DNA from 2 places in the Micromonospora sp. WMMD714 genome. Region 1 is predicted to be linked to the other one. Evidence: riboswitches for the same ligand, from Rfam matches in the RefSeq annotation. Region 1 holds a riboswitch; the other holds the start of a gene.
The links. A riboswitch is a leader RNA that binds a small molecule or an ion and turns the genes downstream of it on or off. The one in region 1 is predicted to bind thiamine pyrophosphate.
Positions count from the first base shown of each region.

Region 2: it holds a riboswitch for thiamine pyrophosphate, as region 1 does, so the genes downstream of both, thiE (thiamine phosphate synthase) here and O7625_RS00275 (ECF transporter S component) in region 1, are expected to answer to the same signal.

Region 1 is NZ_CP120744.1:61,550-73,505, reverse strand. Features, by position in the region: gene O7625_RS00320 (acyltransferase) at 1-350, shown strand, start outside; gene O7625_RS00315 (DUF4097 family beta strand repeat-containing protein) at 366-1,142, opposite strand; gene recO (DNA repair protein RecO) at 1,245-2,123, shown strand; gene O7625_RS00305 (isoprenyl transferase) at 2,156-2,932, shown strand; gene O7625_RS00300 (hypothetical protein) at 3,012-3,200, shown strand; gene gndA (NADP-dependent phosphogluconate dehydrogenase) at 3,375-4,820, opposite strand; gene O7625_RS00290 (hypothetical protein) at 5,194-5,442, shown strand; gene O7625_RS00285 (energy-coupling factor transporter transmembrane component T) at 5,580-6,380, opposite strand; gene O7625_RS00280 (ABC transporter ATP-binding protein) at 6,377-7,804, opposite strand; gene O7625_RS00275 (ECF transporter S component) at 7,838-8,428, opposite strand; TPP riboswitch at 8,504-8,609, opposite strand; gene O7625_RS00270 (alpha/beta fold hydrolase) at 8,760-9,590, shown strand; gene O7625_RS00265 (DUF6328 family protein) at 9,720-10,223, shown strand; gene O7625_RS00260 (hypothetical protein) at 10,345-10,512, opposite strand; gene O7625_RS30220 (cellulose binding domain-containing protein) at 10,790-11,956, shown strand, end outside.
Region 2 is NZ_CP120744.1:704,339-716,294, forward strand. Features, by position in the region: gene thiC (phosphomethylpyrimidine synthase ThiC) at 1-602, opposite strand, end outside; gene thiD (bifunctional hydroxymethylpyrimidine kinase/phosphomethylpyrimidine kinase) at 620-1,408, opposite strand; gene O7625_RS03135 (thiamine phosphate synthase) at 1,405-2,181, opposite strand; gene O7625_RS03140 (thiazole synthase) at 2,648-3,418, opposite strand; gene thiS (sulfur carrier protein ThiS) at 3,424-3,624, opposite strand; gene thiO (glycine oxidase ThiO) at 3,634-4,704, opposite strand; gene thiE (thiamine phosphate synthase) at 4,875-5,501, opposite strand; TPP riboswitch at 5,496-5,604, opposite strand; gene O7625_RS03160 (ThuA domain-containing protein) at 5,944-11,763, shown strand; gene O7625_RS03165 (hypothetical protein) at 11,841-11,956, shown strand, end outside.

The DNA.
Region 1 (11,956 bases):
TCTACCTGTGGCACATGCCCTTCGTGGTGGCGCTCACCCCGCTGGTGGGCCTGGTGGGCTGGTCGCCCCGCGACCCGTGGGGGCTGGCGATCCGGGTGGTGCTGGTCTTCCTGCTGGTCGGGGTGGTGGCCCTGCTGGTCGGCTGGGTGGAGGACGTGGCCGCCGGCCGCCGCCCCGAGCTGGTTCCGGGCGGTCGCCCCGATCCGGCCCCCGGCCGCCGGTCGTCCCGGCCGGACCCGGTGTCGTCCGGCCCGGTGGTGTCGCCGGAGCCGGTGTCGCCCGGTGGCGGGCGGGCCGCCGCCGTGCCCGTCCCCCGGGTGCCCGGACCGGGGGCCGTCGAGGCCCGGTGAGGCGCGTCGGCCGGCTCAGCGCTGTACGACTGTCACGTTCCCGCTGCCGGTCGCCAGGTCCAGCAGCAGCGGTGCGCCCGGGTCGTTGGTGACCCCGATCTCGGTGTCCCCCGAGCCGACGTCCGCCTTCACCCGGTACCGGCCGGTCGGCACGGTCAGCTCGACGTCGCCGCTGCCCGCGTGCGCCCGCGTCGAGGCCGGCTTGGCCAGGGTGAGGGTGATGTTGCCGGAGCTGGTCTCGGCGGAGACCTCGCCGCCCAGCCTGGTCCCGGTGACGTCGCCGGACGACGCCCGCAGGTCGACCGGGCCGGTGACGTTGACCACCTCGACATTGCCCGATCCGGTCTCCACCCGCACCGGGCCGGTGACGTCGACGACCCGGATGTCGCCCGAACCGAGGGTGAAGTCGACCGACCCGGTCCTGCTGAGCTCCACCTCACCGGAGCCCGCCTCGCCCTGCACCCGTACCCCCGGCGGGGCGGTCACGTCGTACGACACCGAGCAGCGGGGACCGCACTCGGTGTCCAGCACCAACTCGTCACCGGTGATCTCGTACGTGGTGTCGGGTTGCTCCCCCTGGTAGCGCAGCACCCGCTTGACGCGTACCCCGGTGGCCGGACCGGTGGCGCGGACCACCACGTCCCCGGAACCGGGCCGGACGGTGATCCGGGCGATCTTCGCCGGCTCGGTGGTGTCGAAGTCCAACCGCCGGAACGCCAGCGTGTCGCACCCGGTGGCGAGGATGAGGGCGGCGGTCGCACCCAGGGCGACCATGCTGCGGGGATGAGCCATGCCCAGCAACCTACGACCGCCGCCACCTGCCGCACATCCGGGGCGAAGCGCCGGGCCACCCCGAGCCGACCCTGATTTCCCACCCCGAGGGAGAATGGCCCGATGGCCGGGTACCGCCGACAGCTCTACCGCGACGACGCGGTGGTGCTGCGTGTGCAGAAGCTGGGCGAGTCCGACCGGATCATCACCCTGCTGACCCGCCGGCACGGCCGGTTGCGCGCGGTGGCCCGGGGGGTACGCCGCACCACCAGCAAGTTCGGCGCCCGGCTGGAACCGTTCGGCCACGTCGACCTCCAGCTCGCCGGTGACCCGAAGGGCAACACCGGCAGCTCGCTGCACAGCGTGAGCCAGGTCGAGGGCATCGACCTGTACGGCAAGCGCTTCCTCGGGGACTACCCCCGGTACACGGCGGCCAGCGCGATCGCGGAGACCGCCGAGCGCCTCACCCCGGTCGAGCGGGAGCCGTCGCTGCGGCTGTTCCAGCTCACCCTCGGCGCGCTCAAGGCGCTGTCCCGGGGCGAACACGCCACCACGCTGGTGCTCGACGCGTACCTGTTGCGGGGGATGACCCTGGCCGGGTGGGCGCCCGCGCTGACCGCCTGCGCGGTCTGCGGCACCCCGGGGCGGCACCGGGCGTTCTCCGTGCCGGCCGGGGGTGCGGTCTGCCCGGACTGCCGGCCACCCGGCGCGGCCCACCCCGCGCCGGCCACCATCGACCTGATGTCCGCGCTCACCAGCGGCGACTGGCAGGTCGCCGACGCCACCGAGACCGGGGTACGCCGGGAGTGCAGCGGCCTGGTCGCGGCGCACCTGCAGTGGCACCTGGAACGCGCGCTACGCTCGCTGCCGCTGGTCGACCGGGGCGGCCCGACGGGCAGCGGTCCGGTGCGGTCGCCCCGGGCCGCTGTGGAGGGTGGGCACGTCGGTGTGGAGGGTGGGCACGTCGGTGTGCAGGGTGGGGACAAGGAGATGACCGAGTGATCCGATCGTTGAGGGCCGGCCGGCGGGAGCCGGTGCCGCCGACGCCGCACCCGTCGGGCGCCCGGCCGCCGGCGCTGCCCGCCGAGGCGCTGCCGAAGCACGTCGCGGTGGTGATGGACGGCAACGGCCGCTGGGCCAAGGAGCGCGGCCTGCCCCGCACCAAGGGCCACGAGCAGGGCGAGTACAGCCTCTTCGACACCGTCGAGGGGGCGATCGAGCTGGGCGTGCCCTACCTGTCGGCGTACGCCTTCTCCACCGAGAACTGGCGGCGCTCGCCGGACGAGGTCCGCTTCCTGATGGGCTTCAACCGGGACGTCATCCGCCGCCGCCGGGACCAGCTCGTCGACCTGGGGGTGCGGGTGGTCTGGTCGGGGCGGGCCGGTCGGCTGTGGAAGAGCGTCATCGCCGAGTTGCAGACAGCCGAGGAGATGTCCCGGGGCAACTCGACGCTGACCCTCCAGTTCTGCGTCAACTACGGCGGCCAGGCCGAGATCGCCGACGCCGCCGCCGCGATCGCCCGGGAGGTGGCCGCCGGCCGGCTCGACCCGGACAGGGTCACCGAGAAGACCGTGGCGAAGTACCTCTACCACCCGGAGGTCCCCGCGGTGGACCTCTTCCTGCGCCCGTCCGGCGAGGAACGGATCTCCAACTTCATGCTCTGGCAGTCGGCGTACGCGGAGCTGGTGTTCCTGGACACCCTCTGGCCGGACTTCGACCGTCGCCACCTCTGGTACGCCTGCGAGCTGTACGCCCAGCGGGACCGCCGCTTCGGTGGCGCGCTGCCCAACCCGGTCGCCCCGCCCCGCTGACCGTCACCCCGGTCACGATTGGTGATCTCGCCCGGCGGGTACCACCCCGGCAGGCAGCCAATCGCGGAGGTGAGCACACATGATTCAGAAGCGGATCGCGCAGTGGGCGGTCATGGCGGTCGCCGTGCCGCTGGCCGCGGCCGGTGCCCGTCGGCTGAGCCACACCCTGGAGTCCCGTCGCGGGCCGAGCGGGGTGAGCCGGATGCTGTCCCGGGGCGCCGACGTGCTGCGCCCCCAGAAGGCCGCCCGGCGTCGCCGGTTCTGGTGACCACCCGGCACCGGCTTCCCCGGTGACCGGCGGTCACCACCGACCTCACGGCGAACGCCCCGCCACCCGGTTGTCACCGGGACGGCGGGGCGTTCGCGTGGCACTGGTGCGGGTCCGGTGGTCGCGGTGCCCCACGCCGGGGGACACCGCGGCACGCCGGGAAGGTGTGGTGGGTCAGCCGGCCACTTCGGCGCGGTCGGCGGTCGCCCACAGGGTGTGGAACGCGCCCTCCCGGTCGACCCGGTGGTAGGTGTGCGCGCCGAAGTTGTCCCGCAGGCCCTGGATCAGGGCCGCCGGCAGTCGCTCCGCGCGCAGCGCGTCGAAGTAGGCCAGCGACGAGGAGAAGGCCGGGGTGGGCACGCCGGCCCGCGCCGAGTCCGCCACCACCCGCCGCCAGCTCGGCACGCCGTCGCTCACCGCGTCGGCGAAGTACGGCGCGACCAGCAGCGTCGGCAGCTCCGGCTGCGCGTCGTACGCCTCCCGGATGCGGTCCAGGAAGCGCGCCCGGATGATGCAGCCGCCCCGCCAGATGGTGGCGGTGCCGCCCAGGTCGATGTCCCAGTGGTATTCACGGCTGCCGGCCCGGATCTGGTCGAAGCCCTGCGCGTACGCGACGATCTTGCTGGCCAGCAGTGCCCGGCGGACGTCCTCGACGAAGGCGTCCCGGTCCTCGACCTGCCACTTCTCGCCCGCGTCGCCGAAGGTGCGGCGGGCCGCCTCACGCTGGCCGGCGTGCCCGGACAGCGACCGGGCGAAGGTCGCCTCGGCGATGCCGGTGATCGGGATGCCCAGGTCGAGGGCGATCTGCACCGTCCAGCGGCCGGTGCCCTTCTGCTCGGCCTGGTCGAGCACCACGTCGACGAACGCCTTGCCGGTGGCGGCGTCGGTGTGCGCCAGCACGTCGGCGGTGATCTCGATGAGGAACGACTCCAGCTCGCCGGTGTTCCACTCCCGGAAGATCTCCGCGATCTCCGCCGGGGTCGCGCCCAGCCCGGCCCGCAGCAGGTCGTACGCCTCGGCGATGAGCTGCATGTCGGCGTACTCGATGCCGTTGTGGACCATCTTGACGAAGTGGCCGGCGCCGTCGGGGCCGACGTGCTGGCAGCACGGGACGCCGTCCACCTGCGCGGCGATCTTCTCGAACATCGGCCCGAGCTTCTGGTAGGACTCCGCCGAGCCGCCCGGCATGATGCTCGGGCCGAGCAGCGCGCCCTCCTCGCCACCGGAGACGCCGGTGCCGACGAAGTGCAGCCCGTGCTCGCGCAGCGTCTCCTCCCGACGGCGGGTGTCGGCGAAGTGCGCGTTGCCGGCGTCGACGACGATGTCGCCCTCCTCCAGCAGCGGCACCAGCTCGTCGATGACCGCGTCGGTGGGGGCACCCGCCTTGACCATGACGATCACCGCGCGGGGCCGCTCCAACGAGCCGACGAAGTCCGCCAGGGACTCCGACGGCACGAAGGTGCCCTCGTCGCCGTGCTCGGCCACCAGGCTGCGGGTGCGCTCCGGGGAGCGGTTGTGCACCGCCACGGTGAACCCGTTCCGGGCCAGGTTCCGGGCCAGGTTGCGACCCATCACCGCCAGCCCGGTCACGCCGATCTGCGCCGTCGCCTGTTGCGTCATCCGTACCCGCCACCTCTCACGTCACCTGTGTGCTGCGACGGTATCGTGCGCGCCCGAGGGCCGGCAGCCGCCGTCCACCCAGTGTCACAGGGTGGTCGCGTCGGCACGCCGGCTCGGTGCCCGGGCGTCGGGCGGAAAAGCGGGTGCGCCGGCCGGCCGGGTCGGTTAGCGTGACGGCATGCGTATCTGACGCCCTTTCTGAGAGCCGACCCGCCGCCGTGGCCGCGGGTCCGCGTGCTCGGGCGTCCGCGTCTTCCACCGTCCCGTTGCAGGGTGTCGGGTGGGCGGCGTCCGAGGCCGATCCCCGTCCGTCGCCCGCCCGCCCGCCGTCCGCGGGCCGGTGTGGTCCTCCGCACCCAGAAGGAGGCAGCGTATGCCCACCAAGCGCAGTCCGAAGAAGTCCCGTCGTCCGGTACCCGCCCCGGTGGAGGTGGATCCGGCGGTGCTCGCGGCGCTCACCGTGACGCCCGCGGATCCGGTCCCGCTGGCCGTCGCGCCGGCCCAGGCCGGCACCCGGTCGACCCCGCCGCCGCCGTCCCGGGCGCGGTCGGCCCGGTCGGTCCGGGCCGGCTCCACCACCGTCCAGGGCCAGAACCGCCGGTACGCCTTCCGGCGCAGCTGACCGGGCCACGGGCCGGGTGAGCGGTGCACGCCCGGCGCACCAGCGGTGTCCGGTCCGCCGTGACGCCGCTGGTGCGCCGGGGTGCCCGTTCCCGCCGTGACGCCGCTGGTGTGCCGGGGTGCCCGTCGTCGTGACGGTCAGCCGATCAGGGGGCGGAAGGTGCCGAGCGTCACGCTCACCGCGAGCGCACCGCCGGCCAGCACGGCGGCCCCCACTATCAGCAGCCAGTCGGCCGGGCCGAACACCTGCCGGCGGGCCACCGTGCGCGGGACACCGGCGTCGAAGCCCCGGGCGTCCATCGCCACCGCCAGCCGGGTGCCGCGCCGGATCGCGCCCACCAGCAGGGCGAACGCCGTCGAGACGAAGAGCCTCAGCCGGGCCAGCGGGTTGCGGCCGGCGTCCACCCCCCGGGCCCGGCGGGCCATGGTCAACATCTGCCACTCCTGCCCGAGCAGCGGCACCAGCCGGAACGCGGCCAGCGCGCCGATCGCGAACCGGGCCGGTGCCCGCGCGTTCTGGACCAGCGCGTCGGCCAGGTCGGTCGGATCCGTGGTGGCGAAGACGATCACGCCCGGTAGGGCCACCGCGAACATCCGCAGCACCAGGCCGAGCGCGGTGACCAGCACCCCCGAGGTGACCAGCAGCGGCCCGGCCGCCCACAGCACCGGGCCGGACCGGTCGGCGGCGAACAGGACCAGCGTGACCAGGACGCCGACCGCGCCGGCCAGCAGCGGCAGGGCGCGGCGGGCCAGCACCCGGTAGCGGATGCCGAACAGCGGCAGCAGCGCCAACTCGACGGCGATCGCGACCGCCGGTGCCACCGGGTCGAGGCTGGCCACCAGGACGAACGAGAAGAGCAGCCCGGCGGCCAGCTTCGCCACCGGGTTGCGCCGGGCCAGCGGCGCACCGGGCGTCGCGACGGGTCCGAGGCCGATCACGAACCCTCCCGGGCGGGGCTCAGGGTGAGCGTCCGGTCGGCGAGCGCGGCCACGAAGTCCACGTCGTGGGTGACGCAGACGACGCCGTGCCCGGCGTCGCGCAGGTCGGCGAAGAGGTCGACCAGCTCGCCCCAGGTCCGGCGGTCCTGGCCGAAGGTGGGTTCGTCGCAGATCAGCAGCCGGGGCGCGGTGGCCAGGGCGGTCGCCACGCTGAGCCGGCGGGCCTCCCCGCCGGAGAGGGTGTACGGGTTGGCACCGGCGAGCCGGGTCAGCCGCAGCCGCTCCAGCAACCCGTCGACGGTGGCCCGGACGGCGGTCTCCGGGCGGCCGGTCCGGCGCGGGCCGAGGGCCAGCTCGTCGCGGACGGTGCCGGTGACGAACTGGTGCTCCGGATCCTGGAACACCGAACCGATCCGGCCGGTCAGGGCCGCGGCCCGCCACCGGTGCGGGGGCGTGCGGGTGTCCCCGCCGGCCAGCGCGGCGGTGGCGGTGGACCGGCCGGTGCCGGGGCGGAGCAGGCCGCCGAGCAGCAGGGCCAGGGTGGACTTGCCGGCCCCGTTGGGGCCCCGGACGGCGAGCGCCTCGCCGGCGCGTACCACCAGGTCGGTGGGGGCCAGCCGGGGCGGTAGGCCGAGCCGGTCGACGGTGAGCAGCTCCGCGCCCGGCGGCCCGGCGGCCCGGCGGGGCACGGTGGGGTGGCCGGGCACCCAGACGCCGTCGGCGGCGAGCGCGGCACCGTGGGCGGCGAAGACCGCCGCCGGTGGCCCGTCGGCCCGGACCCCGCCGCCGGGGGCCAGCACCACCACCCGGTCGACCAGGGCGAGCGCGTCGGCGACCCGGTGTTCGACCAGGACCAGGGTGGTGTCGGCGTCCAGCGCGCCGGCCACCGCCCGGCGGACCAGCTCCGCGCCGGCCGGGTCGAGGTTGGCGGTGGGCTCGTCGAGCAGCAGCAGCCCGGGGCGCAGCGCCAGCACGCCGGCCAGCGCGAGCCGCTGCTGTTCGCCGCCGGACAGCGCGGCGGTGGGCCGGTCCCGGTGGTACGGGAAGCCGACCCGGCGCAGCGCCTCGTCCACCCGGGGCCAGATCTCGTCGCCGGGCACCCCCCGGTTCTCCAGGCCGAACGCCACGTCGTCGCCGCTGCGGGCCATCACCAGCTGGGACTGCGGGTCCTGGAACACGGTGCCGACCCGCTCGCGGGCCTTGGCCGGATCGAGGCCGTCGACCTCGACGGTGCCCTCCTGCTCGCCGGAGTCCGCCGGCAGCAGCCCGGCCAGCGCGGCCAGCAGGGTGCTCTTGCCGGCCCCGGAGGGACCGAGCAGCAGCACCCGTTCGCCGTGGTCGACGCGCAGGTCCACCCCGCGTACCGCCCAGGCCCGCCGCCCGGCGTGCCGCCAGCCGAAGCCGGCCAGCCTCACACTCGCCACGTCGCCGGCACCTCCATGGTCGCCAGGGGAGGGTCAGACCAGGCTGCGGTCACGCCCGGCGGGGAACCGGTCCAGCACCCCGGTCTCGGCCAGCGCGCGGGTGAGGTACCAGCCGCCGAGCCCGGCGACCACGGCGGCGCTCACCACGGTCAGTGCCGCGTACGGCAGGCGGTAACTGGCCAGGGCGTACTTCGCGTTCCAGACGAAGAAGTCGAACAGGGCGGCACTCAGCCCGGTCAGCGCGCCGGCCAGCACCGCCACCGGCAGTCGGTACGACCGGTAGCGGAACGCGGCGAAGGCCAGCTCCGCGCCGAGCCCCTGGATCAGCCCCTGGACGATGGTGACCCCGCCCCACTCCGCGCCGAGCAGCGCGGAGACGGTGGCGGCGACGGCCTCGCAGAACAGGGCCGCCCCGGGCTTGCGGATCACCAGGCCGCCGAGGACCGCGGGGACCAGCCAGACGCCGTACATCACCGCCTGGCTGGCCGGTGCGGCGGCGAACGCCGGGTCGGCGGCCTTCCACACCAGGCCCCAGGCCCAGAAGATGACGCCGAAGGCCACGGCGATCACGGCGGCGACCACGATGTCGATGGTGCGCCACCGGTTGCTGTCGGTGTGCTGCATGTCGGTACTCCCAGTCCAGCGAGCGAACCAGGAGAAGACGCACGCCGCGCCCGGTTGCTGCCGGACGGCGGCGCGGCTGGAGGTCGACCGAACTCCCTGCGCTGGCATTACCCAGATCAGGTTCGAGGGTCTGCGGGCGGTGCCCGCACTCTCAGCGCTGTGCGCTCCCCTGTCGGATGTGAAGTTGTCTCGGCAGACGCTAGCACCGACCTGCGGCGACGACCCAGCAGGCCACGGTTCCCGGCATTCGTCACCGGCCAGCCGGGCGTCCGGGTCGCCGGCCACCGGCGGGCGTCGGCCCTGGTGCGGGTGGCTGGGTAGGCTGCCGGTCATGCGGGTACCGGCGCGGGGACTGACGTTCGACGTACGGGTCGGCGGCCCGGAGGGCGGTGACCCCGTGCTGCTGCTGCACGGCTTCCCCCAGCACGGCGGGGAGTGGGACGCGGTGGTGCCCGCCCTGCACGCCGCCGGGCTGCGCACCTACGCCCCGGACCAGCGGGGCTACTCGCCCGACGCCCGGCCCGCCGGGGTGGCCGGGTACCGGCTGCCGGAGCTGGTCGCCGACGCGGTGGCGGTGCTGGACGCGCTGGGCGTCGACGCCGCGCACGTGGTGGGGCACGACTGGGGCGCGATCGTCGCCTGGGCGCTGGCCGCCCGGCACCCGGAGCGGGTGCGTACCCTCACCGCGGTCTCGGTGCCCCATCCGGCGGCCTTCGGGTACGCGCTGACCGCCGACCGGGCGCAGCGGGCGCGCTCGGCGTACATGGCGTTGTTCCGCCGGGCGGGCCTGGCGGAGAGGGTGCTGCTGGCCTGGCGGGGGGCGGTGCTGCGCCGGTTGCTGGCCGGGGTCGGGGATTCCGCCCGGGTGGCCCGGTACGCCGGGCCGATGCGGCTGCCGGGCGCGCTGACCGGGGCACTGAACTGGTACCGGGCGATGGCGGGGCGGGACCTGAAGGTGGTCGGCCCGGTGTCGGTGCCGACCAGCTACGTGTGGAGCGACCGGGACGTGGCGGTCGGGCGTACCGCCGCGCAGGCCTGCGCCCGGCACGTGTCGGGGGACTACCGGTTCGTGGTGCTGGCCGGGGTCAGCCACTGGATTCCCGACCGGGCCCCGGGGCCGCTGGCCGAGGCGATCCTGGCCCGGGTGCGCGGGGCCGGCTGAGCCGTCCCGTCGGCGCAGGGGGCGATAGGGGTTCGTGAATCGGTTTCGTGCGATGCCGGATCGGGCACAGGCGTTGCTGCCGACGGGAGGTGCTCCCGTCGGTCGTACCGTCTCATCCGGAGGTAGCGTGTGTCGAAGGAATCCGAGAAGCAGCGCTGGCAGCGCAACTTCGCCGATCTGCTCCAGGAGCTGCGGGTCGCCCAGACCGGCGTGCAGATCCTCTTCGCCTTCCTGTTGACCCTGCCGTTCAGCAACGGTTTCACCCGGACGAGCGAGTTCCAGCGGGACGTCTACATTCTCGCGTTGCTGTCCGCCGCCGCGGCCACCGCGATGATCATCTCGCCGGTCGCCTTCCACCGGGCGCTGTTCCGCCAGGGTCGCAAGCCGGAGCTGGTCCGCTTCGCGCACCGGATGGCGACCGGCGGCCTGGCCTTCATGCTGGTCGCCATGGTGAGCGCGGTCCTGCTGATCGCCGACTTCGTGCTCGACACCGGCATCGCCGTGGTGCTCACCGTGGTCACCGGCCTGTGGTTCCTGACGTTCTGGGTGATCCTGCCGTTCGTCCGGCGTAACTGGGGCGAGGACGACATCGACGACGACGATGACGACCCGGTGGTGCTGAACGGCGACTGACCCCGCGTGGGGTGGTGGATGGTGTGGGCCGGGGGCTCACCCGGGCCGACGGTGGCCGGGGTGAGCCCCCGACGTGTGGCGGGTGGATTCCCGACGCGTGCCGGGCGGGCCGGCCGGTGCGTCAGCGGGCGACGGCCCAGGCCAGCACGGCCGCCAGGATGAGCCCGTTGAGCAGGGCCAGCACCAGGTACGCCTGCGGCGGGATCTTGCGTCCGCGCCGGACGAAGCTGACCAGCACGGCGGCGTACGCCAGCAGCAGCACGGCGATGACGATCAGGAAGTAGAGCACCGCACCACCCTAGACGAGCCGGTGCCGGTGCCCGGCGGCCGACCGTGACCGCCCCACGGCCCGGCGGCACCCAGCCCGGTGCGTCGGGTCTGCCCGTCGTGGCTGAGTCGGGTCCACCCGTCGTGGCTGATCAGGGGACGCGGTGCGCGGATCGACATCGAGTAGTATCGATTATTATCTCTTCCTGTCCCGGGTGCGTCACCGGCCCTGCCCTCGTTGCCGGGCGCGGCAGCCGTCCAGCTGGGGGCGGGCCGGCACCAGCGACGAGGAGTGGACCATGAGAGCAGCGCGACGACGGGTCGCCGGACTGGGCGTGATCACGCTGGCGGTCCTCGCCGGCGGGGTGGCGGTCGCGGCCGGTGCCGGGGCGGCGGCGGCCGGCTGCCGGGTCGACTACAAGGTCACCAGCGAATGGCAGGGCGGCTTCGGGGCGGACGTCACCATCACCAACCTCGGCGACCCGGTCTCCGGCTGGACGCTCACCTGGGCCTTCGCCAGCGGACAGCAGGTCACCCAGGCGTGGAACGCGACGGTCACCCAGAACGGGACGGCGGTCAGCGCGAAGGACGCCGGGTACAACGCCGCCATCGCGACCGGGGCCGGCGTCAGCTTCGGCTTCAACGGCGGGTGGACCACCGCGAACCCGGTCCCCACCGCGTTCGCACTCAACGGGGTCTCCTGCACCGGGGCGACGCCGACCGCCACGCCCTGCCCGCCACCGTCCACCCCGCCGACCCCCACCCCCACGCCGACCCTGACCCCGACGCCCACCCCGACGACGACCCCGACCCGGACGCCCACGCCCACCCCGACCCCCTCGACGCAGGCCAAGGTCACCGTGTGGCTGGCGGGCGACTCCACGGTCGCCAACCCGTCGTCCAGCGGCGTCTGCCCGGTCGGCTGGGGCAACCAGTTCGGCCAGTACCTCAACGGCAACGCGACGGTGGTGAACAGTGCGGTCGGCGGACGCAGCATCCAGACCTGGCTGTACGACCCGAACGTCACCACCACGATGAACTCGGCCGGCGAGTGCGTGGTCAGCCCGCAGACCTACTCGACCCGCTGGCAGGCCATGCTGAACGCCAACGGCGGGATGAAGGCCGGCGACTACCTGTTCATCCAGTTCGGCATCAACGACGGCAGCACCACCTGCAACCGGCACGTCGGCTCGGCCCGCTACAAGGAGCTGCTCGGGGTGATGGCCCGGGCGGCCCAGCAGCGCGGCGCGTACCCGGTCTTCCTCACCCCGGCCGCCGCGATCACCTGCTCGGGCAGCACCGCCGTCGGCAACCGGGGCTTCCTCACCGAGACGTTCGACGCGGGCCGGGCCAACAACGTCCCCGTCATCGACCTGCACAAGCTGAGCTACACGCTCTACAACACGCTGCGGCTCTGCCCCAACAACGGCGACTACAACTCGGGCGCGGTCGGCGCGTTCTTCTGC
Region 2 (11,956 bases), 640 kb from region 1:
GGCACCGTGCCGATCGGCACGGGCGAGTTGCGGACGATCGCCTCCCGGGTCTCGTGGATCCGCTTGCCGGTCGACAGGTCCATCACGGTGTCCGCGCCCCACCGGGTGGCCCAGGTCAGCTTCTCCACCTCCTCGGCGACCGACGAGGTCACCGCCGACGTGCCGATGTTGGCGTTCACCTTCACCAGGAACGCCTTGCCGATGATCGCCGGCTCGCACTCGGGGTGGTTGACGTTGAGCGGCAGCACCGCCCGCCCGGCGGCGATCTCGTCCCGGACCAGCTCCGGCGGCAGCCCCTCGCGGATCGCCACGAACTCCATCTCCGGAGTGACCACCCCGGCACGGGCGTACCAGAGCTGGGTGGGTCGTTTGGCGTCGACGCCGGCCAGCGGGGTGCCCGCGCCCCTGCTCGGCGCGACGTCGCCCCGCTCGGCGATCCACGGACCACGCAGCGGCGGCAGCCCCACCGCCGGGTCCGAGCCGGGGCCGGAGGTGTCGTAGAGGCGGACCGGCGGATTGTCCCCGCTCAGCTCCACCTCGGCGAACGGCACCCGGACGTCCGGCCGGGATCCCTCGACGTAGACCTTGCGACGTGCCTGCATGACAGCCTCCCTGACGGTCATCGGGACCAGCCGAAGTGATCCAACGGGCCGCGTCCCGCGCCCAGTTCCCAACCCCGCCCGCCGGTCAGCGCGCGGGTGACGTACTCCTTGGCGGTGGCGACCGCGACCGGCACCGGGTCGCCGGCGGCCAGCCGGACGGCGATGGCGGCCGAGAACGAGCAGCCGGTGCCGTGGCTGTGCCGGGTGTCCACCCGGGGTGCGCGGAGCAGGGTGGTCGTCCCGCCGCCGGCCAGCACGTCGACCGACTCGCCGTCCGCGTCGACGTCGCCGCCGGTGACCACCACGAACTCCGGGCCGCCGGCCGTCAGCGCCTGCGCCGCCTCGACCATCTCCCCGACCGTGGTCACCGGGTGTCCGGTGAGGGCGGCGGCCTCCGCGCAGTTCGGCGTCGCCACCCGTGCGTACGGCAGGAGCCGCTCGACCGCCGCCACCACCCCGAGCCGGTGTCCACTGGTGGCGACGAGCACCGGGTCGACGACGAGGTGCGGCAGCCGACCCGCCTTCGCCGCCCCGGCCACCACGTCGGCGACCGCCGGGGTGCCGAGCATCCCGGTCTTCACCGCCCGGACCGCGAAGTCGGCGAGCACGCTGTCGAGCTGCTCGGTGACGGTGCGCGGGGGCAGCGGCAGTACGGCGTTCACGCCCCGGGTGTTCTGCGCGGTGACGGCGGTCAGCACACTGGTGCCGTACGCGCCGAGGGCGGCGAAGACCTTCAGGTCGGCCTGGATGCCGGCGCCGCCGCCGGAGTCGGAGCCGGCGATGGTCAGCACGGTCGTCGGTGTCATGTCCCCTCCTCGGGCCACATGTCGCTGATCGGGGCGCGGTCCGTCGGGCGCGTGGCGAAGACGCCGGTGAGGGCCGCCGCGACCTCGGCCGGGTCGGCGGCTCGCATGATCGCGCCGAGCACCGCCACCCCGACCGCGCCCGCCTCGACACAGGCCGTCACCTGCTGCGGGGTCTCGATGCCACCCAGCGCGAGTACGGGCACCGGGCTGAGCCGGACCAGCCGGCGCAGCCCGTCCGGGTGCAGGGGTGGGCCGTAGCCGGGTTTGCTGCGGGTGGTCCAGACCGGCGAGAGCGTCACGTAGTGCTCGGTGCTGAGCCGGGCCAGCTCGGCCGGGTCGTGACAGGACCGGCCGACGAGCCGCACGGCCGGCGGCGGGTACGGCCCGGCCGCGGCCAGATGCACTGCCCCACCGGCACCAGCACCGGCACCGGCCGAGTCCGGGCCGGCCGAGTCCGGGCCGGCCGGGTCGAAGCCATCGGAGCCATCGGAGCCGCCGAAGCTGCCGAAGCCATCAGAGCCATCGGACCCGTCGGACCCGCCGGAGCCGTCGGAGCCGTCGGAGCCGTCGTCGAGCGGGTCGGGGCCGGCGACGATCAGGGTGCCGCCGGTCCCGGCCAGGACCGCCCGTAGGTCGACGGCGAGGGCGACCCGCTCGGCGCGGGGCAGGTCCTTCTCCCGTAGCACCACCCAGCGGACTCCACCCTGCACCGCCCCCGCGACCACGTCGGCGAGGTCCGTCCGCGCCGCCCGTCGGTCGGTCAGCAGCAGCACCCCCGACGGCCGACTGTCACCCCGCCCTGACCCCGGACCCGTCCGTACCGTCCCGGTCACCAACCGACCCACCCCCCGACGGCACCCCCTCCGGCCTCTGCACCGACGCCGACACCGGTGCCCACGCCAGTGCCAGTGCCAGTGCAGAGATCTTGGAAGCAAGTGGCCCCCTGAGGGGCCGATTTCTTCCAAGATCTACTAGCCTCCGCCCCGGCCGCAGGCGCAGACGCGAGCACAGGCACAGGCGCGAGCACAGACGCAGACGCGAGCGCAGGCACAGGCTCAGGCGCAGGTGCGAAAGCAAGCACAAACGCAGGCACAAACGCAGGTGAGAGCGCAGGCACAGGCGTAGGCACAGCGGAGGGCGGGGACGCAGGCCCGGGCGGGCGGTGGGGGCAGAGGCGGGGGCGGCGGCGGTGGAGGGAGCAGGGGAAAGGGCAGGGGAGACGGGGGTGGCGGGGGCGGTTCACAGGTCCGGCCGTCCGTCGTCGGGAGTGGAGGCGAGGGCGTGGAAGCGGCGGGGAATCCGACCGGCGGTGTACGCGAGCCGCCCGGCCCGGACGGCGTACCGCATGGCGGTGGCCATCGCCGTCGGGTCGGCGGCCCGGGTGACGGCGCTGGCCAGCAGCACCCCGTCGCAGCCCAGCTCCATGGCGAGCGCCGCGTCGGAGGCGGTGCCGATCCCGGCGTCGAGGATCACCGGCACGTCGACGCTCTGCCGGATCAGCTGGATGTGGTGCGGGTTGGTCACGCCCAGCCCGGAGCCGATCGGGGCACCGGCCGGCATCACCGCCGCGCAGCCGACGTCGGCCAGCCGGCGGGCCAGCACCGGGTCGTCGGAGGTGTACGGCAACACGACGAAGCCGTCGGCGACGAGTTCCTCGGCCGCCCGCAGCAGCTCCACCCCGTCGGGGAGCAGGGTGCGTTCGTCGCCGATCACCTCCAGCTTGACCCAGTCGGTGTCGAACGCCTCCCGGGCCAGCCGGGCCACCTTCACCGCGTCGGCGGCGGTGTAGCAGCCGGCGGTGTTGGGCAGCAGCCGCACCGCGCACCGGTCGAGCAGGTCGAGCAGTCCCCCGGCGGTGCCGGGCGCGGTGTCGACCCGGCGCAGGGCCAGGGTGACCAGTCCGGTGCCGGAGGCCCGGATCGCCTGCTCCAGCACGTGCAGGTTGGCCGCGCCGCCGGTGCCGAGGATGAGCCGCGAGGTGAAGGTCTGCCCGGCGATGGTGAGGGGCATCCCGGTCACCCGCCCTGCGCGGCGCTGAGCACCTCGACCCGGTCACCGTCGCGCAGCAGGGTCGCCGGCCAGCCGCCCCGGGGGACCACCTCGCCGTTGACCGCGACGGCGAGCCCGCGGCGTTGCTCGGTGACCGTGGCGACCAGGTCCGCGACGGTCGCGCCGCCGGTCAGTTCACGGCCGACGCCGTTGACGATCAGTCGCACGTGTCCTCCTCAGTGGAACCGGTCGGCGGTGAAGGGGGTGAGCAGCGGGTCCGGCCGGCCGGTGACGATCAGCTCGGTGATCAGGTCGGCGGTGACCGGGGTGAGCACGATGCCGTGCCGGTGGTGGCCGGTGGCGGCGAACACGCCGGGCCGGCCGGGCAGTGGCCCGAGGACCGGCGCGTTGTCCGGGGTGCCGGGCCGCAGCCCGGCGGTCGCCTCGACCAGCTCGTACTCGGCGAGTTCGGGGACGAGATCGACGGCGGCCCGGAGCAGCCGCAGCACCGCCCCGGTGGTCACCTCGGTGTCGGCGCGCTCCTCCACGGTCGCCCCGACCACCACCTCGCCGCTGTCCCGGGGGACCAGGTAGACCGGCTCGCCGTCGGCGTACCCCCGGATGACGTGACGGAAGCACGGCGGGCGGTGGTCGGGCGCGCGCAGCCGCAGCACCTGGCCCTTGACCGGGCGGACCGGCAGCCCGGTCAGCGCGGCGGCGCCGCACCCGGCGGCGACCACGACGACCGGCGCGGTCAGGTCGGCCAGCCGGGTCACCGCGCCGGGGAGCAGGGTCACGCCGGCCCGTTCGGCGGCGACCCGCAGCGCGGCGACCAGCCGGCGCGGGTCGACCTGGTGGTCGCCGGGGGCGACCGCCCCGCCGCGCAGCCGGGGGGTCAGCGCCGGCTCGCGGTCCCGCAGCTGCGACGGGCGCAGCGCGCTGATCGGCAGTCCCAACCCCTGCTGGTACGTCCATAGTCGGCGCGCCTCGGCCAGGTCGTCCCCGGTCAGCCCGACGACCAGGGTTCCGTCCGTGCGGTGTCCGAAGCCGGTGCCGGCGGCGGCGGTGAGGGCGGCGGCGAAGCCCGGCCAGCGGGCGGCCGAGTCGACGAGCAGCCCGGTCAGCTCCCGTTCCCCGAAGTAGGCCTCGGCGACCGGGGCGAGCATGCCGGCGGCGACCCGCGACGCACCGGAGCCGGGGGCCGGATCGTGCACGACCACCCGCAGGCCACGGGCGGCGCAGCGCCAGGCGATCGCCAACCCGACCGGTCCCGCCCCGACCACGGCGACGTCCGGCCCGGTCAGCATGTCAGCGCCACGGCCGGCCGGGTGGTGGCCCGGCTCTGATCGGCGGCCGGGGTCAGCATGCCGGGGCCGCGATCAGCCCGGCGGTGGCCCGGCCCGGGTCGGCGGCCGGGGTCAGCATGTCAGCGCCGCGATCAGCCCGGCGGTGGCCCGGCCCGGGTCGGCGGCCGGGGTCAGCATGTCAGCGCCGCGATCAGCCCGGCGGTGGCCCGGCCCGGGTCGGCGACGGCGGAGAGCGCCCCGACCACGGCCACCCCGTACGCCCCGGCGGCCCGCAGCGCCGGCACCGTCGTGGCGGTCACCCCGCCGATGGCGATCACCGGCACGGTGACGGCCTCGGCGACGGCGCGTACCCCGGCGGGGCCGATCGGGTCGGGCAGGCCGGTCTTGGTGGTGGTCCGGTGGCACGGGCCGACGCCCAGGTAGCTGGCCCCGGCGGCCACCGCCCGGGCCGCGCCGCCGGGTTCCCGGGCGGTCGCGCCGAGCACGGCGTCGACGCCGAGGACCCGGCGGGCCGCCGCCACGGGCAGGTCGTCCGCGCCGACGTGGCCGCCGTCGGCGTCCACCGCGAGGGCCACGTGCAGCCGGTCGTTGACCAGGCAGGTGGCCCGGTAGGGCAGGCAGAGGGCGCGGACCCGGCGGGCCAGGTCGTAGGCCTGCCGGTCGGTGGTCGCGTCGGTGACCCGGACCTGGACGACCAGCTCGGCGCGGGCCACCGGGAGGGCGGCCCGGACGACGGCGAGCGGGTCGCACCCGGGTCGGGTGTCGGTGATCAGGTGCAGGCGGCCGAGGGACGGCACGGCAACTCTCCTCCCTGCGCCGGCATTATCCGGATCAGGTTCGACGGTCGGGGGCTCTCAGCCCCCCTCTCAGCCCGGTGTACCGGGCTCCCGTGGGTCACGTGTCTGTGACCGTACGACAGATCCGCTGATCCGCCAAGGGGTGTTAGATTGATCCAAGCCCATCGATGACTGTCTTTTGCCCCCCTCTCTCCACATAAGCCGGAAAGGTGAGTCGACGATACCGAATCGTTACATGCTCATGCCTTGCCGGAAACCAATCCAGCGGCGCTAATTTGTTCAACCGATCGACATTATTCCGGTGCGCGGCCTCGACGAGGCCGGCACCTGATCGCCACCGATGCGGACCTCGGCGGGCCCGCACCCATCCGACCGGGGACGGTCTGCGGCGAGTCGTCCCCATGCCCCCACCACTGTCCAGCACGGACAAAAGGAGCATGGAGTGTCTCCATCCCGCCATCGCCGCGCACGTCGCGGCCCACTGGGCGCCGGTCTACTGGCCCTCTCCCTACTCGCCAGCGGCCTGATCGGCGGCACCCCCGCCCAGGCCGCTCCCGTCGCGGCGGCCCGGCCACAGGCCGCCCCGGCACCGGCGGCGGCAGCCGCCGAACCGTTCTCCGTCCTGGTCTTCTCCAAGACCGCCGGCTTCCGGCACGACGCCATCCCGGCCGGCATCGCCGCGATCCAGAAGCTCGGCACCGACAACGGGTTCACCGTCGACACCACCGAGGACGGGGCCGCCTTCAACGACACCAACCTGGCCAAGTACCAGGCGGTGATCTGGCTCTCCACCACCGGTGACGTCCTCGACGCCACCCAGCAGGCCGCGTTCGAGCGCTACATCAAGGCCGGCGGCGGCTACGCCGGCGTGCACGCCGCCTCGGACACCGAGTACGACTGGGCCTGGTACGGCAACCTGGTCGGCGCGTACTTCTCCGGCCACCCGGCCAACCAGCAGGCCACCGTCAAGGTCGAGGACCACGCGCACCCGTCCACCGCCGACCTGCCGGACCGCTGGTCCCGCTTCGACGAGTGGTACAACTTCCGCACCAACCCGCGCTCCAAGGTGCACGTGCTGGCCAGCCTGGACGAGAAGTCCTACAGCCCGGGTGCCGGCGCGATGGGCGCCGACCACCCCACCGCCTGGTGCCAGGACTACGACGGCGGCCGGTCCTGGTACACCGGCGGCGGCCACACCCAGGCGTCGTACACCGAGCCGGAGTTCCTCAGCCACCTGCTCGGCGGCATCCGTACCGCGGCCGGGGTGGAGAACGCCGACTGCGGCGCCTCCAAGACCGCGAACTTCGAGAAGGTCACCCTCGACAGCAACACCAACAACCCGATGGAGCTGGACATCGCTCCGGACGGCCGGGTGTTCTACGCCGAGCGCGACGGCCGGGTGCAGATCGTGAAGCCGGACACCGGCAACACGGTCACCGCCGTCCGGCTGGACGTCTTCACCGGCAACGAGGACGGCCTGCTCGGGTTGCGCCTCGACCCGGACTTCGCCACCAACAAGTGGATCTACCTGTACTACGCACCGGCCGGTGGCGCCCCGCGCAACTACCTGTCCCGGTTCACCGTCAACGGTGACACCATCGACAAGGCCACCGAGAAGGTCGTCCTGCAGGTCGACACGCAGCGCAACACCTGCTGCCACGCCGGCGGCAGCATGACCTTCGACTCGCAGGGCAACCTCTACCTGGCCACCGGCGACAACACCAACCCGTTCGAGTCGAGCGCCTTCACGCCGATCGACGAGCGGGCCGGCCGGCAGGACTACGACGCCCAGCGCAGCGCCGGCAACACCAACGACCTGCGCGGCAAGGTGATCCGGATCCACCCGGAGGACGACGGCACCTACACCGTCCCGGCGGGCAACCTGTTCGCCCCGGGCACCGCGAAGACCCGCCCCGAGATCTTCGGCATGGGCTTCCGCAACCCGTTCCGGATCGGCGTCGACCAGAAGACCGACACCCTCTACGTCGCCGACTACGGCCCGGACGCCTCGGCGGCCAACCCGAACCGTGGCCCCGAGGGCCTGGTGGAGTGGAACATCGTCGCCACGGCCGGCAACTACGGCTGGCCGTACTGCGTCGGCAACAACCGGGCGTACAACGACTACACCTTCCCGTCCGGGCCGAGCGGGGCGAAGTTCGACTGCGCCGCACCGGTCAACGACTCGCCCAACAACACCGGCCTGACCAACCTCCCGCCGGTCGTCCCGGCGACCGTGGACTACGGCTACGCCGGCGACCCGCGCTTCCCCGAGATCGGTGGCGGCGGCGCCCCGATGGGCGGCCCGGTCTACCGCTACGACGCCGACAGCAACTCCACCCGCAAGTGGCCGGCGTACTACGACGGCAAGGCACTGCTCGGCGAGTGGAACCAGTCGAAGATGTACACGATGCAGGTCAGCCAGGACGGCAAGACGCTGATCGACATCAACCAGCTGCTCACCGGCATGCCGATGATCCGCCCGATGGACTTCGAGTTCGGCCCGGACGGCGCGCTCTACATGATCGAGTGGGGCACCGGCTTCGGCGGCAACAACGACGACTCCGGGGTCTACCGGATCGACTACACCGCCGGTGACCGCGCCCCGATCGCCGAGGCCAGCGCCGACCCCACCTCCGGGGCCGCGCCGCTGACCGTGAAGTTCTCCAGCGCCGGGTCGCGTGACCCGGACGGCGGCACGCTGACCTACGCGTGGAAGTTCGGCGACGGGCAGACCTCCACCGAGGCGAACCCCACCCACACCTACACCACGGCCGGCGACTACACCGCGCAGCTCACCGTCACCAACCCCAAGGGCCGGACCGCCGTGGCGAACGTGCCGGTGACGGTCGGCAACACCGCCCCGACGGTGACCATCGAGTTCCCGCCCAGCGGCGGTTTCTTCGACTGGGGCGACCAGGTCAAGTACACGATCAAGGTGACCGACCCGGAGGACGGCACCGTCGACTGTGACCGGGTGCAACTGCAGGTGCTGCTCGGCCACGACGAGCACGCCCACCCGCTGGAGCAGCACACCGGCTGCACCGGCACCGTGCAGACCTCGCTGGCGTCCGGGCACGGCGCGGAGGCCAACGTCTTCGCGGTCTTCGAGGCCACCTACACCGACGACGGCGGCACCGGCGGCGCCGGCCCGCTGACCGGTCGGGCGATCGAGATCCTCCAGCCCAAGCGCAAGCAGGCCGAGTACTTCACGGCCACCGGGCGGGCCCCGGGCAGCACCGGCGGCGGTGACCCGGGCGTGCAGAAGGAGACCACCACCGACCCCGCCGGTGGCGGCCAGAACATCGGCTTCATCGAGGACGGCGACTGGTGGTCGCTCGTCCCGGCCAACCTGACCGGGGTCGAGCAGATCCGGTTCCGGGTGGCCTCCGAGGTGCAGGGCGGCCGGATCGACGTGCACGCCGGTGCCGTCGACGGTCCGGTGGTGGCCACGGCCACCGTGCCGAGCACGGGCGGCTGGCAGCAGTTCGTCGACGTGACCGCGCCGGTGACGGCCGGTGCGGAGGGCTCGCTGTACTTCGTCGCCAAGGACCCGGCCGGTGGCACCGGTTCGCTGTTCAACGTCAACTGGATGGACTTCATCGGACGGGGCGTGACCGACAACGCGCCGCCGCAGGTGACGGCCACCGCCACCCCGGCGACCGGCACCGCGCCGGTCACCGTGACCTTCACCGGCACGGCCACCGACACCGAGGGTGACACCCCGCTGACGTACGCCTGGGACTTCGGTGACGGCGGGACGGCGACGACCCTGAACGCCACCCACACCTACACCACCCCGGGCACCTTCACCGCCACCCTGACGGTGACGGACAAGCGGGGCGCGAAGTCCTACGCGACCGTCCCGGTCAAGGTGGACGCGCCGACCAACACGTGCCTCGGCGCGCGGTCGGACGAGTTCACCGGCAACACCCTCGACAAGGACCGCTGGTCGGTGGTCCGGGAGAACCAGCTCTACTCGGTCTCCGGCGGCGCACTGCGGCTGCCCACCTCCTCCGGTGACCTGTACGGCTCCCGCAACGACGCGACCAACCTGGTGCTCCAGCCCGCACCCAGCGGGGCCTGGCAGGCCACCACGAAGGTCACCGTGCCCGTCACCGCCGACTACCAGCAGGCCGGCCTGCTGATCTACGGCGATGACGACAACTACGCCAAGGTGGACCTGCTCTACGGCGGGTCGCGCAAGGTGGAGTTCATCCGGGAGACCGCCGGGACTCCGCGCAACGACGCGGCGGACGCCGTGGCCGCCCCGGCCGGTGACACCATCTGGCTGCGGCTGATCAGCGACGGCACCAACCTGACCGCGCAGTTCTCCACCGACGGCACCACGTTCACTGCGGTCGGCCGGTCCGCCGCGCTGGCCGGCATCACCAACCCGCGGATCGGTCTGCTCGCCCTCAACGGCGGCACCACCGCCCCGGTGGTGGACGCGGTGTTCGAGTCGTTCCTGGTCTCGCCGGACGCCCCGGCCGGCCCGGTCGTCCCGTCGGACGAGTTCACCGGCACCACGCTCGACAAGTGCCGGTGGAACGCGGTGCTCCGGGAGGACCCGGCCGCCTACCGGGTGGCCGACGGCGCACTGAAGATCGACGTGCCGAAGGGTGACATCTACGGCACCAGCAACACCGGGCCGACGAACTTCATCCTCCAGACCGCGCCGAGCGGCGACTGGACCCTGGAGACGAAGGTCGACGGCAGCGCGCTGGCCGAGCAGTACCAGCAGGCCGGTCTGATCGTCCACGCCGACGACGACAACTACGTCAAGTTGGACTTCATCGTGGACAACCAGGCGGGTCAGACGCCGTCGCGGCGGATCGAGTTCCGCGGCGAGCTCGCCGGGGTGACGCAGAACCCGCAGCCGCAGGTCTCCAACCTGACCTCGGCGGTGTGGCACCTGCGGCTGGCCCGGGCCGGTGACACCTTCACCGCGTCCTACTCGGCCGACGGGCAGGAGTGGACCACGTTCGAGACGGTGACGAACACCGCCGTCGGGGCCACCCCGAAGATCGGTCTGTTCACCCTCGGCGCGAACGCGGCCACCTCGAAGACGGCCTCGTTCGACTACTTCCGGCTCTCCACCAAGGCGGCCGACACGACCGCCCCGGTGACCACGGCCACCGTCTCCGGCACCCCGACCGAGGGCTGGTACACCGGCCCGGTCACCGTGACGCTGGCGGCGGCCGACGAGGCCGGTGGTAGCGGGGTGGCCAGCACCGAGTACCAGCTCGACGGGGCCACCACCTGGACCGCGTACACCGAGCCGGTGCAGGTCACCGGGGACGGCACGCACGAGGTGCGGTTCCGCTCGACGGACGCGGCCGGCAACGTGGAGGCGACGAAGAAGGTCGCCGTCAAGATCGACGCCACCGCGCCGGTCAGCTCGGCGTCGTTCGCCCCGGCCAACGACGACGGCTGGCACAACGGCACCGTCCCGGTGGTGATCACCTCCACCGACGCCGGTTCCGGGGTGAAGAAGCTGGAGTGGTCGCTCGACGGCGGCGCCTGGACGGCGTACACCACGCCGGTCGAGGTGACCGGGGACGGCACGCACGAGCTGCTGTACCGGGCCACCGACGCCGCCGGCAACGTCGAGGCGCTGAAGTCGGCGGTCGTGAAGATCGACGGCACCAAGCCGACGCTGCTGGTCTCCGGCATCGCCGACGGCCAGCTCTACGGTGACAGCCAGGACGTCCGGATCTCGTGGCAGGCGGTCGACCCGACCTCCGGCATCAAGACGACCTCCGGCGTGCTGGACGGCCGGGCGTACGCCAGCGGCACCCTGCAGGCGCTGTACGAGCTGCCGCTCGGCCTGCACGAGCTGACGGTGACCGCGACCGACAAGGCGGGCAACTCCACCACCTCGACGGTCCGGTTCTTCGTCACCACCTCGTTCCGGGACATGCAGAACCTGCTGGACCGGTTCAAGGCGACCGGACGACTCACCACCAAGGCGCACCGTCAGCTGTCCAACAAGCTGGACGCGGTGCGGGAGTCCGAGGCGGCGGGCAACGACAAGCGGGCGGTGCAGCAGTTGACCGCCTTCAAGGCGTTGGCCACCGACACCGCGGTGGTGACCGACACCGATGTCCGGGACGTGCTGGTCCGGGACGCCGACGCCATGATCGTCCGGCTCGGCGGCGCGGCCACCAAGGCCGGCGTCAAGGCGAACAGCAACAAGTCGGTCGACGGGGCGGGCCGGCTCGGTGCCGACCCCACCCGGATCGCCAAGGGCGGTTCGCTGTAAGGAGCACCACCACGGGGCCGCTCCCACCGTCGACACCGACGGTGGGGGCGGCCCCTCCACATCGGAAGGAGACGTCGATGCGTAGCTTCAGAGCTCTCGCCGCCGCGCTGGTCGTGGCGGGCCTGGTGGCCCTGCCGGCGGGTCCGGCGGCGGCGCACGGCGGGAAGGTCAAGCTGACCGTGGCCGGTGACGG